Regions from separate parts of the Aquitalea sp. genome, predicted to be linked through region 3. Evidence: predicted binding sites of a transcription regulator. Region 3 holds the regulator's gene; each other region holds the start of a gene.
What was found. Region 3 encodes FNR, which switches genes on or off when oxygen is low (the NO sensors DNR and NnrR bind a similar motif). Its sites were predicted from a motif close to TTGATNNNNATCAA; they were not measured.
Positions count from the first base shown of each region.

Region 1: a site for FNR is predicted at 2,838-2,851, ahead of pflB (formate C-acetyltransferase). Genes of this name have one in related genera too.
Region 2: a site for FNR is predicted at 2,588-2,601, ahead of QVF59_RS02180 (FeoA family protein). Genes of this name have one in related genera too.

Region 1 covers NZ_JASLFG010000008.1:21,204-26,362, reverse strand. Annotated here, with positions in the region: gene QVF59_RS02950 (PQQ-dependent sugar dehydrogenase) at 1-1,054, opposite strand, end outside; gene QVF59_RS02945 (hypothetical protein) at 1,245-1,793, shown strand; gene QVF59_RS02940 (Ivy family c-type lysozyme inhibitor) at 1,809-2,447, opposite strand; gene pflB (formate C-acetyltransferase) at 2,925-5,159, shown strand, end outside.
Region 2 covers NZ_JASLFG010000005.1:31,988-37,146, reverse strand. Annotated here, with positions in the region: gene QVF59_RS02190 (dihydroorotate oxidase) at 1-363, opposite strand, end outside; gene feoB (ferrous iron transport protein B) at 500-2,269, opposite strand; gene QVF59_RS02180 (FeoA family protein) at 2,266-2,496, opposite strand; gene dcd (dCTP deaminase) at 2,717-3,286, shown strand; gene QVF59_RS02170 (hypothetical protein) at 3,655-3,963, opposite strand; gene QVF59_RS02165 (YchJ family protein) at 4,266-4,676, opposite strand; gene QVF59_RS02160 (hypothetical protein) at 4,684-5,118, opposite strand.
Region 3 covers NZ_JASLFG010000054.1:40,516-45,674, reverse strand. Annotated here, with positions in the region: gene QVF59_RS17990 (inositol monophosphatase family protein) at 1-487, opposite strand, end outside; gene QVF59_RS17985 (RNA methyltransferase) at 630-1,394, shown strand; gene QVF59_RS17980 (DUF1853 family protein) at 1,372-2,304, shown strand; gene QVF59_RS17975 (flavodoxin family protein) at 2,301-2,759, shown strand; gene fnr (fumarate/nitrate reduction transcriptional regulator Fnr) at 2,892-3,638, opposite strand; gene hemN (oxygen-independent coproporphyrinogen III oxidase) at 3,751-5,157, shown strand.

The sequences.
Region 1 (5,159 bases), on a different contig from region 3:
TCCAGTTGCTGATCAGTTCCAGCCCCTGGCCAGTGGGCAGGCCCTGGCGGTCGGTCGGATAGGCCATCAGGCGGTGGCCATGCTGGCGATAACCATGAAATCCGACAATCAGCCAGCCGGCAAAGCGTGGCGCGGCCTTGGGCCCCAGCCACCAGGTCAGTCCCAATGGTGCGGCATGTGCGGGTAACAGGCGGTAGGGGGCGATGGTTTGACTGCAGTCGTAGGCGGGAAACTCCGGTGCCGCCACCTGTTTGTCGTAGCAAAAGGGCCAGCCATAGTGCTTGCCGGCTTGCAGCAGATTCAGCTCGTCGTGTGGCAGTTCATTGTCGTTGGGCAACTGCAGTTTCAGTTGGATGGCGTCGCGGCTGTTTTCTGCCTGCAGCAGGATGCCACTGCGCGGATGCACGCCCAGTGCCATGCTGTTGCGCAGGCCGCGGGCAAATACCCCCATATCGCTGACCTTGCCATTGTTATCGATGTGATAGCGCCACACCACGCCGGCCAGGTCCTGCTCACTCTCGGGGCAGTGTCCGCTTGCCTGCTCGGCTGGCGATGCGTTTTCGCAATTGTCGGATGAGCTGCCGATATTGACGTAGAGATCGCCATTGGCGGCCAGGGCAAAGGTAGTGAGCGGATGACGCTGGCGCGCTGGCAGGCTGATGACGGTTTCGCGTTGTTGTGGCGCTGCCAGGTCAAAGCGGATGATGCGTCCCACTTCTCCCACGTAAATCTTGCCATCCGGTCCTTGCGCCACGCCGTGCGGACGGTCCAGCCCTGTTAGCAGCACAGTCTGCTGCCAGCTGCCGTTCTTGCGTTCCAGTTGCAGCAGACGGCCTTGCGGGGCATCCCAGCGTGTCATTTCGGTCAGCAGCAGCTTGCCGTCCGGCAGGATGGCAAGTCCACGCGGCATTTTCAGGCCGCTGGCAATGATTTCGGCGCACAGGCCGGGCAGGACGTGCATGCCGGGTGGTGCAGCCTGAGGGCAGCGTTCGGCAGCTTGCGCCGACAGGGGCAGCATCAGGCAGGCAAGGATAAGCAGGTGACGGACATGCATGCGTTTTCTCCGGGAAGTACCGGCACAAGCCGGATGCTGCCAGCAACAATAGCAAGGGCCTGCCGGAAAGTCGCCCTTGCCGTGCGATCAGCTCAGGGTTGGTGGGGGGCTTGAGCCGATAAAATCTGCTTGCGATGATTGTGCATGTAAATGATAATGATTGTCATTAACAAATGAGCGAGGTGATGTCATGCTGTGGGCAATCATTCAGCTATGCGGAGTGGGGGTAATGGTGCTGACGCGGTTTGCTTACCGGCCATTGCTGCGGCGTAGTAGTCACCTGCTGGTGGGGCAGTGCATCCTGCGCTGGCCTGTGCTGCTTGGCATGGTGATCCTGCCCTTGCTGGCCTCGTTTCCGGGCTGGCCGCACCGGTTTTCGCTGGCCCTGTCACCGCTGGCCGGGCCGGTGGGCTGCCTGATGCTGGCGTATGCATGCTGGCTGTTCTGGCGTAGTCAGCATGATGTGCTGTTGGGCAATGCGCAGCGCAAGCCATGGCCGGGCGGGGTTTATCAGCGTATTCGCCATCCGCTGTATGCGGCCCTGTGGCTGGCGGCACTGGCCCAGTTCCTGCTGGTGCAGGATGGCTTGGCGGGCAGTGGCGGTGTGCTTGCCCTGCTGTTCAGCTATGGACGCAGCGTAAGGCGGGAGGAAGGGCTGTTGCTGCAGTGGCTGGGTGATGCCTATCGCCAGTATATGCAGCACACTGGCCGGCTGTGGCCTCGCGGGCTGGCGCGCTAGCGCTGCCGGTTGTTCTCAGGGCTGACCATCGATATTGCTCAGCATGGTGGTGATTTCCGCCGGGCGATACAGGGCCGGGCCGCTTCGATACACCGTCAGTTTTCCTTGTTCGATGAGGCCGACTTCCAGCTGCCTGCTGGCTGGGTCCAGCAGCAGGTAGGCCATCTCGCTGCCGCCTTCGTGCGGCTTGTTGCCACTGACATAGAGCAGCTGGTCCCGGCTTAGCGGGCCGCTAACCTGCATGTTCTGCTGGAACACGGCAAATTTGCTGCCCAGCAGTTGCCGCAACGCGTCCGCCACCACGCCGGTCTGGTACAGGCCGATGTCGGCCGGGTACTTTCCTACCTTGTTTTCCAGCGCCTGCCATTGCTGCTTGCCATCCGCCTTGCCTGATGCCTGTTTCAGGATGGCCATGGCATTGCCCAGTGCCGGATTCTCCGTGAGCAGTGTTGCCGCCTGCTGCTTGGCTTCGGCCGTGACATTGCTTGCCTGCTGGCGCAGTGCGGCAAGCGGTGCGCTGCTGGCTTGCAGGCTATTGTGGGCTACGCCGATGGCGGCTGAGGCCGCTTGCTGTACCTGTTCGCTTTGTTGCTGGCTGCAGGCGGTCAGCAGGCAAAGCCCTGTCATGGCCATGACTTTTCTGTGCGAGATCATGATGGCTCCTGGTACTGTGAACGATGGCAGAGTGTCTGGGGCGGCAAGAGTTCCTGTTTTTTATCGTAGTAATGCTACATATATTCTTGCGCATCACCTGTAGTTAACATTCACTATGAAAAACATGAATGTTTGAAATCGAACATATTAGCCTGCTCGTTACTGAGTGGCCTTATTCTGCGCGCGGGGTCGTTGTGCTGTTGCTGTCGGTGCTTGTGGCTTTGGCGGCAAAAGACGGCAGGTGCGCCTGCACGGCATGCACTTTGCCTGTTTTGCTGCTATGGTGTTGATTATCAACAGGTCTGCGTATGCGGTGCCAGACGCCTTGCCGCTCAGGCGGGGGCTGGATTTTCCCTGTTGGGCAGTCAGGGCGCTTTGTGCGGTCCTGGTTTGATCTGCATCAAGCTGTTATTTTCGATATCGAATGTAGTATTGTTTCCATAGAGAACAATTTCGGGCTTCAATCAGGAGATAGTCATGGAATCGATTGCTCAACAAGCCGTACAAGCTGACCCGTGGCGGGATTTTGCCGCCGGAGACTGGCAAACCCGTGTCGATGTACGCAACTTCATCCAGCGCAATTACCAACCATATGCTGGCGATGCCAGTTTCCTTGCCGCCGCTACCGAACGCACCCAGGCTTTGTGGGAGGCGCTGGGGGAGTTGCTGACACAGGAACGCGCGAAGGGGGTGCTGGATGTCTCGGCTGACCGCGCAACATCCATCACGGCGCATGACGCTGGGTATATCGATCCCAAGCTGGAACTGATTGTCGGCCTGCAGACCGATGCGCCGCTCAAGCGTGCCATCATGCCAAACGGTGGTTTGCGCATGGTGGAAGCCGGTCTGGCTGCCTATGGCTTTACCCTGGACCCGGTGATCAAGGAAGTCTGGAGCAAATACCGCAAGAGCCATAACCAGGGTGTGTTCGATACCTATACCCCGGAAATTCTGGCCGCGCGTAAATCCGGCATCATCACCGGCCTGCCGGATGCCTATGGTCGTGGCCGCATTATTGGCGATTACCGTCGTGTCGCCCTGTACGGTACCGATTTCCTGCGCAAGGAACGCCAGCAAGCCTTCCATGAACTGGACGACGCCGTATTCACCGAAGACGTGCTACGTCAGCGTGAAGAGCTGTCCGAACAATTCCGTGCGCTGGATGAGCTGCGCGAAATGGCAGCCAAGTACGGCTACGACATCAGCCGTCCGGCGGTGAATGCGCGCGAAGCCGTGCAATGGACCTACTTTGCCTATCTGGCTGCGGTGAAGGAGCAAAACGGTGCCGCCATGTCGCTGGGCCGCATTGCCACCTTCCTCGACATCTATATCCAGCGTGATCTGGCGGCAGGCATCCTGAGCGAAGCACAGGCACAGGAGCTGATTGATGATCTGGTGATCAAGCTGCGCATCGTACGCTTCCTGCGCACCCCGGAATACGACCAGCTGTTCTCCGGCGACCCCACCTGGGTGACCGAATCCATTGGCGGCATGGGTGAGGATGGCCGCACGCTGGTGACCAAAAACAGCTTCCGCTTCCTCAATACCCTGTACAACCTGGGGCCGGCACCGGAGCCCAACCTCACCGTATTGTGGTCCACCGCGCTGCCGCAGGGCTTCAAGGATTTCTGCGCCAAGGTGTCCATCGATACCAGCTCCATCCAGTACGAAAACGACGACCTGATGCGGCCCTACTGGGGCGACGATTACGGCATTGCCTGCTGCGTGTCGGCCATGCGCATCGGCAAGCAAATGCAGTTCTTTGGTGCCCGTGCCAATCTGGCCAAGGCCATGCTGTATGCCATCAATGGCGGTCGCGATGAAAAGAGCGGTGCCGTGGTGGCACATGGCTTCGAGCCGATTACCGATGATGTGCTGGACTTTGACACAGTGATGGCCAGGTTCGACAAGATGATGGACTGGCTGGCCGCCACTTACGTGAAGGCGCTCAACTGCATCCATTACATGCACGACAAATACGCATACGAGCGTATCGAAATGGCACTGCACGACCGTGACATCCTGCGCACCATGGCCTGCGGTATTGCCGGGCTGTCGGTGGCAGCGGATTCGCTGTCGGCCATCAAGCATGCCCGCGTGCATGTCATCCGCAACGAAGACGGCCTGGCAGTGGACTACCGTATCGAGGGCGACTACCCGGCCTATGGCAATAACGACGACCGGGTGGACAGCATGGCAGTGTGGCTGACCGAAACTTTCATGCAGAAGATCAAGGCCCAGCCGTATTTCTACCGCAATGCCACGCCCACCCAGTCGGTACTCACCATCACTTCCAATGTGGTGTATGGCAAGAAAACCGGTAACACCCCGTGCGGCCGTCGCGCTGGCGAGCCGTTTGCACCGGGTGCCAATCCGATGAACGGTCGTGACGTGCATGGTTTTGTTGCTGCCGGTGCCTCGGTGGCCAAGCTGCCCTATGCCGCCGCGCTGGATGGCATCAGCTGGACCGCATCGGCAACGCCGGATGCGCTGGGGCATACCGCAGAGGACCGCGTTGCCAATTTGTCGCATTGTCTGGATGGCTTTGCCGCTGCCGGCGGTTTCCATGTGAATGTGAACGTGTTCCGCCGTGAAACCCTGCTGGACGCCATGGAGCATCCAGAACTGTACCCGCAACTCACCATCCGCGTGTCCGGCTATGCGGTGAACTTCGTCAAACTGACGCGTGAACAGCAACTGGATGTGATCAAC
Region 2 (5,159 bases), on a different contig from region 3:
CAAGTTACTGGCAGCCAAGTCTGCCAGCATGCTCAGATTGTCTTCCAGCGTCATCCCTGAAATGGACAGAAATAGTGGCTTGCCCTGATTGTACGGATAGCTGCTCGCATAGTCGCGATAGTAGGCGTAGCCCGCATTGGGCAGGCCCATGGAGTTGATGCTGCCCATGGCGGTGGCACAGTAGCGCGGCTCCGGATTGCCATCCCGCGGCTGCAAGGTGCAGCTTTTGCTGATGACCGCGCCGGCGGCGGAATGGCGTACCTGCTCCAGTTCGGCAACAGAGCGGCACATCACGCCGGAAGCGTTATACAGAGGATTGGCCATGGTCAGACCAAGCCAGGATACAGACAGGTCTACCCGCATGTTTTCTTCCCCGACAGTCAAAAGCGCCAGTGTGCCGGGCGATGCCGGCCTGCGTTCTGCGCCATATCAAGCAGGCAAGCAGAAAGGACAAACGGCCGCATTGCGGCCGCTTGTTACTGGCAGATGGCAGTCCGCGTCAGCGCAGCAGATGCAGGCCCTGGTAGAAAGCAAAGGAAATCACCCAGGCCAGCAATACTGACCAGCCCACTGACAGCGCAGTAAAAGCGCGGCTTTTCGACTCGCGCCGGATTGCTGCCACGGTGGACAAGCAGGGTACATACACCAGGGTGAAAATCAGGAAGCTCATGGCCGATGCCCAGTCCAGATGGTGCAACAGGGCTGCGCCCAACCCGGCTTCCGGCACGCCGTAAATCACCGCCAAGCCACCCAGCAGGATTTCCTTGGCCACAAAGCCCACCAGCAGGGCAACCGCCAGTTCATGCTTGATGCCGATGGGGTCGAGTACCGGTGCCATCAGGCTGCCCAGCATGTCGGCCAAGGTCTTGTTGTCCCCGGCCGGAATATGCGACACCAGCCAGACCAGCACCACCCCCATCAGGATGAAGCTGGACGCCAGCTCCAGAAAGGCCCGTACCTCACCAACGGCACGGATCAGCATGTGGCGCCCCCCTGGCAGGCGATATGGTGGAACCTCCAGCAAGAAGGCTTCATTGCCCTGATAACGGTGTTTGAACACCCATGCGGTAAAAATGGCCACGGCAAAACTCAGCAGATACAACAGTAGTAATACCCAGGGTGCCTGCTGGGGCCGAAACAGGATGCCAGCGAAAAACACGACTACCTGCAAACGGGCCGAACATAGCGAGAAGGGAATGATCAGCATGGTAAGTAGCCTTTGCTTGCGCTCCCGCATCACCCGCGTTCCCAGAATGGCCGGTACATTGCAACCAAAGCCCATCAACTGCATGACAAAACCACGGCCATCCAGACCCAGGCGTGCCATAAAGGCATCTGTCAGATAAGCAGCCCGAGCCAGATAGCCACTATCCTCCACCATGGCCATCAGGATGAAGAATACGAAGAGGATGGGGGCAAACGTCACCACGGTGGAAACGCCTTGCCAAATACCGTCCAGCAGCAGGCTTTGCACGATGGCCGGCAATGCACTGGTCCACGGGCCAAGTGCCGCCGCCTTGAACCAGTCCAGGCCGGCACCCACCACATCCTGCAATGGCGTGCCAATTTGGTATGTCAGATTGAACAGCAAGGCCATGAAGGCAAAAAACAGTGGTAAACCCAGCCAGGGATGCATCAGCCAGGCATCCACTTTCTCGGTCACGCCCTGCGGCAGCACTGGGGGCAAGGACCACACCCCCGACAGGCGGGCACGCGCCATGTCAATGGCCTCACGCGTTTCCGGAATCTGATCCAGCGCAGCATGGCAAGGCGTCTTGGTCTCGGCAGCCTGACGATTCAGCACATCCATCAGCCGCGGCCACCCTTCCATGCGCTTGGCCGACACCAGCACCACGGGAATACCCAGCCGCTGTTGCAAGGCTTCTACATCCAGTTGCACCCCCAGCAAACGCGCTTCGTCCGCCATATTCAGAACCAGTACGGCAGGCAAGCCACTGGCCAGAACCTGCAGTGCCAATGGAAGCTGGCGGTCAAGCTGGGCCGCATTGAGCACCAACACCACCGCATCAAAGGCCGTGCTCATCAACACATCCCTCACCACGGCTTCATCGTCGGTATAACCGGTCAGGTCGTTCACACCGGGCAGATCCACCAGCTCCACCATACTGCCGCCCAGCAACAGTCGTGCGCTGGTGAGATCCACCGTCAGGCCGGGCCAGTTCCCCACCCGCTGCGACATGCCGGTCAGGCGGTTGAAAACGGTGGATTTTCCGGTATTGGGTAAGCCGACCAAGGCAAATCGCTTCATCTTGCTACCCGAACCTGAATGAATTTTGCCAGGCTACGTCGTAGCAGAAAGCGGGTACAACCCACTTCCAATACCAGCGGGCCACCAAACGGCGCACGACGGGACAGATTGAATTGGCGGCCCGGGATAAGGCCAAAGGCTGCCACCCTGCGGAAGGCCTCATCTGACAGATCAAGACTGTGCACCACCCCTTTGCACCCCACAGGGAGCTTGTCCAGAGACATCATGCTTGACACCAATAACGCGAATAATTTGCATTATTGTACGCAATACTCCCTACTCACGGTAAGGTCTGATGCCATCGCATCCGTAGAAGTCTTGAGCAATATCAATCCGACGTTGTCCTCATCCTGAACTGCAGCGTGAATCCCGCGGCAACGGTGGCCCTGCTGCGGCATACCGTTTAGAATCTGGCTCATCTCAAATTTTCCTGACGGACCCCCGACCATGAGCATCAAATCCGACAAGTGGATCCGCCGTATGGCGCAAGATCACAACATGATCGAGCCGTTTGAACATAACCAGATCAAAAACGTCAATGGTGAGAAGGTAATCTCCTTCGGCACCTCCAGCTATGGTTACGATATTCGGTGTGCCGACGAATTCAAGGTATTCACCAATATCAACAGCACCATTGTCGACCCCAAGAATTTTGACCCGGACTCTTTTGTCGAAGTATCCGGCAAGGGCTACTGCATCATCCCGCCCAACAGCTTTGCACTGGCCCGCACGGTGGAATACTTCCGCATCCCGCGCTCGGTCCTGACCGTCTGCCTGGGCAAATCCACTTATGCACGCTGCGGTATCATCGTCAACGTGACGCCTTTTGAGCCGGAATGGGAAGGCTATGTAACGCTGGAATTCTCCAATACCACGCCACTGCCGGCCAAAATCTATGCCAACGAAGGGGTCGCGCAGGTATTGTTCTTCGAATCAGACGAAGTATGTGATGTGTCCTATGCCGACCGCGCCGGCAAATACATGGGCCAGGTCGGTGTAACCCTGCCACGCCCCTGATTGCAGCCATTGCCGTACATGGCAGGCACTTACGACAAGGACAGCCACGGCTGTCCTTTTTAATTCACTTGGCATTTAAATCCGGCTCGCAAATTCGCGTAGCTGTTCTAGGATGAACTGTAGGTTAAAGACATTTGTATCTGTCAACCCACCAATCGAACAGTTTCTCTTGGGGCGTCGCGGTTCCCCCTTGCCGTAACGTCCCTTTTTTTATGCATATTCAATGACATTGTATTTATATGATGGAAATAAAATTCAAAGCAATTATTGTACTGACAGGCAACCAACCGATATCCAATCACCAAAAAAAACAGGGCCAGCCATGCTAACCCTGTCACTCCCTCTTCCCCGGTGACCCCGTTGTTATCCTAAATGACCTCACTGGCCTGCTGGCATGGATCATCCATCAAACGCCTGGCACTTTCCGCAAGCAGATCCAGATCGTCATCCAGATGCTCTTGCATGTCCATGAGCGCAGCGCGCAACACCACAGCGGCCAGTTCAGCCTGATTTCCGCTGAAGACATGTGCCAAAACACGTAACTCCCGGCAGGCATGCAAATCCAGTGGAATCTCCAGAGTACGGACCACCTCGACCCGTGTTATCTCATCTGTTGACATACCTTTGCTGCGGCAGCTTTCCAGCTCGCCCAGCAAGCCTTTCAGAGCCAGTCCCATCGCCATCTCCTTTCGTGTCACTTTAACGCTAGACCCGACCTGTACAGAACCAAAGGCATCTCCGCCAAGCAATTGACTTGAAACAATAAAACACCATCCAACGATGTTGGACGGTGCATATGCAGTTGCGGGGAAGGAATGCAAAAATGGCTGCCCTATCACCATAGGACAGCCACCAGGAAATACCATCGCTACCCACACACCAGACTACAAAGATAAAAAACCCCATACCGTTGCATGGGGTTTTCAGTGTCTGTGATGGCTACAGCACTTCATTCGCGCCGACTGTATCAAGACTTGTATCAGCCTTCTTCAGCATCTCCATCGACATAGAACCAGCGTCCCTCTTCCTTCCGAAATCGGCTGATTTCATGCAAACGCTGGGCACGACCATTTACCTTGTAGCGAGCAACAAACTCTACCACGCCGGCTTCGTCGCTCTCACCACCCGCCTGAGTACTCAGCACATCCAGCGACAGCCATTTTACAAAACGTTCCTCCCGCGACAGATCCAGTTCGACCGGACGAGTCGATTGATGCCAGCTAGCCAGCAGGTATTCACCATTATTCATGGTGTAGGCTGCATAACGGGAACGCATCAGGCTTTCTGCCGTAGGGGCAAGCACACCAGCATCAATATAACGGCCACAGCATTCGTCAAAGGAGGCGGACAGGCCACAGGGGCAGCCGCTGGATTGTTTTTTCTTGCTCATTGTTTCATCAGCCCAGAGCGGGCAATCCATAGAGTTTCAACAGAAAATTGGTAAAAACCGGTTGTGGCGGCTTGGGCTGCATCTTGGGCCAGCGCCGTAACCACTCCCGCAAACGCATTTCCATCCTGGCCTGGGATTCTTCCTGACTTAGCCGACCAGCATCGCGCTCTACAGCCAGGTAGCGATACATGGCAAAGTTGTTGTCATCTACCAAGTTGGCACCGATCAGCCGCAAGCGATAAGTATTGAGCTGATCCGCAGCAGCAACCCGACTGAGTTCACTCGCCTTGACCTTGCCAGCCAATCGATTGGCTTCCTTCAGCAACTGCTCTACCTTGCTTTCCGATACCGATGGCGTAACAGGCGGGTGTGTCGGACGCATGCCACTTTGTGGTGCCGGTGCTTGTTGCAACAGACTGCAGCCACCGAGCAAGACTGGCATCACAATCAGCAACTGCAGGGATTTGGGGATGGAAATCATGG
Region 3 (5,159 bases):
TTTGGTCGGATACCGGGAAACCGGTGGCGATCACGCATTCATTCATCATGAAGCGCTTGGAAACACGGATGCGGCGGTCGTTGAGGAAAGCGCCAACACCGCGCGAGGCGGTAAACAGATCGTTACGGCTAGGGTCGTACACCACGGCCTGCTGCACCTGGCCCTTGTGCGCCAGGGCGATGGAAATGGCGTATTGCTGGTGGCCGTGCAGGAAGTTGGTGGTGCCGTCGATGGGGTCGATGATCCATTCGTACTCGGAGGAGCCCACGCCTTTGGCACCGGACTCTTCTGCTAGAATGGCGTGCTTGGGATACGCCTCGAGAATCATGTCCACGATGGCCTGTTCGGCAGCGCGGTCCACGTCGGTCACAAAGTCATTGTGCTTTTTCTTCTCAACACGAATGGTATCGAGGTTAAGCGACGCACGCTGGATTACACTGCCAGCACGGCGGGCGGCTTTAACCGCGATATTGAGCATCGGATGCATTGACGGCCTCTAGAACTTGAATGCAGATGCCAGCCTGCATGGCTCGACATCTGACAGTAACAATCTGGGTTAAGGAACAAAAAAAGCCGGCGCGGACGCGCGGGCTTTTTGATATGCCCGACATTTTAATGTGAAACTGCTGATGAATAAACCCCAAGTACCTGATTTTCTGAAAAACATTCGCGTTGTGTTGGCCAGACCCAACCATCCGGGCAACATCGGCTCCGCCGCACGAGCGATGAAAACCATGGGGCTGACCCGCCTTTATCTGGTTGAACCCAAGGTGTTTCCCAGCGATGAGGCCAATGCGCTGGCATCCGGCGCGGTTGACGTGCTGGAGAGCGCTACCGTGGTGGCGAGCCTCAGCGAAGCGCTGAGCGACGTCACCGTGGCCTGCGCGCTCACCAGCCGTCGGCGCGAGCTGACCACTCCCTTGTCCACCCCGCGCGAAACCACGCCGGAACTGGTGGCCCGCGCCCGCGATGGCGAGCAGGTGGCGCTGGTATTCGGCAATGAAACCTTCGGCCTGTCCATTGAAGAAGTGGAGCAATGTAACCGGCTGGTGACCATTCCGGGCAACCCGGATTACTTCTCGCTCAATCTGGCGATGGCAGTACAGGTGATGACCTACGAGCTGTTCAGCCACACCGAGGTGGATGTGGAATACCTGCGCCCGGAGAGCGAAACCGCCAGCCTGGGCGAGGTGGAGGGCTTCTGCCAGCATCTGGACCAGACCATGGACGCCATCGGCTATTACCGTCGCCGCAACAGTGAACGGCTGATGCGCCGCATGCGTGCACTGTTCAATCGTTCTGGCATGCTGCGCGATGAGGTGGACATCCTGCGTGGCCTGATGAAACAGATCCAGCGCGTGGCAGACGGCCATGAGCACGACGGCGAGTCCTGAGCGCAGTTTTTATCTGCCCTTCACGCAGCCAGCGCTGCGTGATCTGGCATTCCTGCTAACCGCCCCGGCCCCATGGGATAGTGGCAGCAATCTTTCACCACAGCGGCTGTTGGGCCGGGATGGCCCGGCCTTGCTGGCGGCACTGGAACAGGACCCCGCTCCGCTCAATGCCTGGCTGGCCGCCCAGCCCTGCCGACGCCTGGGCCACTATGCCGAGCGCCTGCTGGCCTTCTGGTTTCAGCTGGCACCACATATCGAGCTGGTGGCAGCTAATTTGCCAGTATCTGATGCTGGTGGCCGTACGGTGGGGGAGTTCGATTTTCTGGTCCGGCTGGATGGCGAACCGCTGCACGTGGAAACCGCCAGCAAATTCTATCTGCAACTTGGGCGTGGCCCGGACACGCTGATTGGCCCCAGCCTGCGTGATGCCTGGCTGCTCAAGGCCGCCAAATTGCAGGCGCAACTGCGTCTGGTGCATCACCCCGCTGCCCGGCGGGTGTTACCTGCGGGCTTTGCCGACTGTGCCAGTCAGGCAAGGCTGGCCGGCTGGTTCTTCTACTCACAGATGTTGGCACCGCAGCCTCCGCTGGCTGCTGATCAGCTGCAAGGCTGGATCAGCCCGGTATGGCAGGACTGGCCCAGTTGCAGTCCGGCCTCGCGCTGGATTTGGCTGCCCCGCTTGCAGTGGCTGGCTCCGGCACGTGTAAGGGACGATACCGTGCGCGAGCAGCACAGCTTGCGTCAGGAGTTGCTGCAGGCGGCGGTGCCGCAGTTGGTGGCAGAACTCCTGCCGGTGGGCGATGGCTACTGGGAAGAAGTGGCGCGCGGCTTTGTGGTACCTAGCGGCTGGCCGGAGCAGGCGGCCTTGCAGCAGCTGTTGGCCAGCATGGCCGGGTGCAGCCTCGGATGAAACAGTTGCTGATTGTGCATGCCAGCCAGACTGGCCATACCTTGCAGTTGGTCGAGGCCTTTTGTCGCCCCTTGCTTGTTCTGTCGACGGAGTTGCAGTTGTGCCGCATGCCGGCACAAGAGGCCACGCTGGACGACTTGCTGAGTGCGGACGGCATTGTGCTGGCAACGCCGGAAAATTTCGGCTATATGGCTGGCAAAATGAAGGATTTTTTCGACCGGACTTTTTACCCGGCACAGGGGCTGACCGCGGGCCTGCCCTATTTGATGCTGGTGTCGGCGGGGACGGATGGACAGGGCGCGATCCAGTCCATGCGCCGTATTGCTACCGGGTATGGCTGGAAAGAAGTATTACCGCCGGTGCTGGCCTGCGGTGAAGTCACGGCGGAGCATCTGGCGGCCGCAGAGCAGCAGGGGGAATACCTGGCTGCCGGTATGCTGATTGGCCGCTGGTAGGCTCAGTTAGCGCACCGTCGCCAAAAGGTGTAGGTCTTCCGGTGAATGGTCGATTCTTGCCCGAAGGGGCAAGATGCAAAAAGGGCGATGCGCCGCTTGCCGCAGCCATCGCCCCTGGAGTGAAGTGCCTGCTTACACGCCGTTGGCGTGGGTGCAGCCGGAAATCAGGTCTTTCAGCGCATCTGCCTTGATCAGCTGGATGTGCTTGTGGTCTACGCTCAGCCAACCTTGCTGCTGGAATTTCGACAGGGTACGGCTGACGGTTTCCAGCTTGAGGCCAAGGAAGCTGCCGATTTCTTCACGGCTCATGCGCAGAATGAAGTCATTGGCAGCAAAACCACGGGTAGACAGGCGCTGTGACAGATTCAGCAGGAAGGCAGCCAGACGTTCTTCTGCCTTCATGTTGCCAAGCAGCAGCATGACGTTCTGGTCACGCACGATTTCGCGGCTCATCAAGCGGAAAAAGTGATGCTGCAGGCTGGGGATGTCACGGCCCAGGCTTTCCATGCGGCCAAATGGCAGTTCGCATACTTCGCTGTCTTCCAGCGCGATGGCATCGCAACCGTGGACGTTGGAGGAAATACCGTCCAGGCCCATGAGTTCGCCGGACATCAAAAAGCCGGTAACCTGCTCGCGGCCATCCTGGCTGGCGACGCTGGTCTTGAAGAATCCGGTGCGCACGGCAAACAGCGATTTGAATGCCTCGCCGCTGCGGAACAGGTACTCGCCACGCTTGAGGCGGCGGCTCTGACGGATCACGGCATCCAGCTGTGTCATTTCGTCGCGGTTCAGCCCGATGGGCAGGCAGAGTTCGCGCAGGCTGCAGTTGGAGCAGGACACCTTCAGTGCGTGCAGAGTGTGTTGGTTTTGGTCTGACATCGAGTGTTTTGTACAACCCTGTAAAGAAGCTTGACCCTTGTCAAAGCGGAATTCACACGTTTTCCGCAAATTTACCAGTCCACCTGACGTTTGACTATCAATACCCGACGACATGCACACCACCCATCCGTTTTCGCCTACCCACTGTGAGTTCGACCGAGAGTTGATCGAACGTCTTGATGGCTCAGGCCCAAGATACACTTCTTACCCGACCGCAGACCGGTTTACCCCGGCGTTTGGCGAGAAGGACTATAAACACTGGCTGAAGCAACGCCACCTGGGCATGCATCAGAACGCAATATCATTGTACGTTCACATCCCGTTCTGCAACACGGTTTGTTACTACTGCGGCTGTAACAAAATCATCACCAAGGACAAAACCCGCGCCGACCGCTATCTCGACTATCTGGAAAAAGAGATCAAGCTGGTTGCCGCCTCCCTTGGCTGTCGGGAAAAACTCATCCAGCTGCACTTTGGTGGCGGCACGCCGACCTTCCTGTCCGACGAGCAGTTGGACCGGTTGATGACAATGCTGCGTGCGCACTTCGATTTTTTGCCGGAGGGAGAATATTCCATCGAGATCGACCCGCGCAAGGTCGGTCGCGAGACCGTGCATCATCTGGCGCGCCTGGGTTTCAACCGCATGAGCGTGGGCATCCAGGACTTCGATCCGCAGGTGCAGCAGGCGGTAAACCGGGTGCAGAGCGAGGAGGAAACGGTAGCGGTGATAGAAGCAGCGCGCGAGGCCGGTTTCAAGTCGGTCAGCGTTGATCTGATCTATGGCCTGCCGCTGCAGACGCGTGAATCACTCAAACGCACGCTGGACAAGGTGATTGCCATTGGTCCGGACCGGCTGGCGCTGTACAACTATGCCCACCTGCCCACCGTATTCATGCCGCAGCGGCGTATCAACGAAGCTGATCTGCCGCTGCCCAGCACCAAGCTGGATATCCTGCAGGACGCGGTTAAGAGCCTTGCCGATGCCGGCTATGTCTTTATCGGTATGGACCACTTTGCCAAGCCGGAGGACGATCTGGCCATTGCGCTGCGTCAGGCCCGTCTGCAGCGTAATTTCCAGGGCTATTCCACCCATGCCGATTGCGACATGATCGGCCTTGGCGTGTCTTCCATCGGCAAGGTTGGCCCCTGTTACAGCCAGAACGAAAAAGACGTGGACAGCTATTACGCAGCGCTTGATGAAGGCCGGCTGCCGGTGATGCGCGGCATGGTGCTGGATCAGGACGACATCCTGCGCCGTGGCATCATCCAGGCGCTGATGTGTCGTTTCTCCTTGTCGGTAGAGGCGATCGAACAGGTGCACGGCATCAATTTCGCCGATTATTTTGCCGCCGAGCTGCCTGCCATCCGCGAGTTCCACAAGCAGGGTCTGCTGACTTTTGATGGTGACTTCCTGATGGTTGAGCCCAAGGGACGCTTCCTGATCCGCAATATCGCCATGCTGTTTGACCGTCACCTGCGAGAACGTGAGACCAAGGCACGATATTCGAAGACAATTTGATG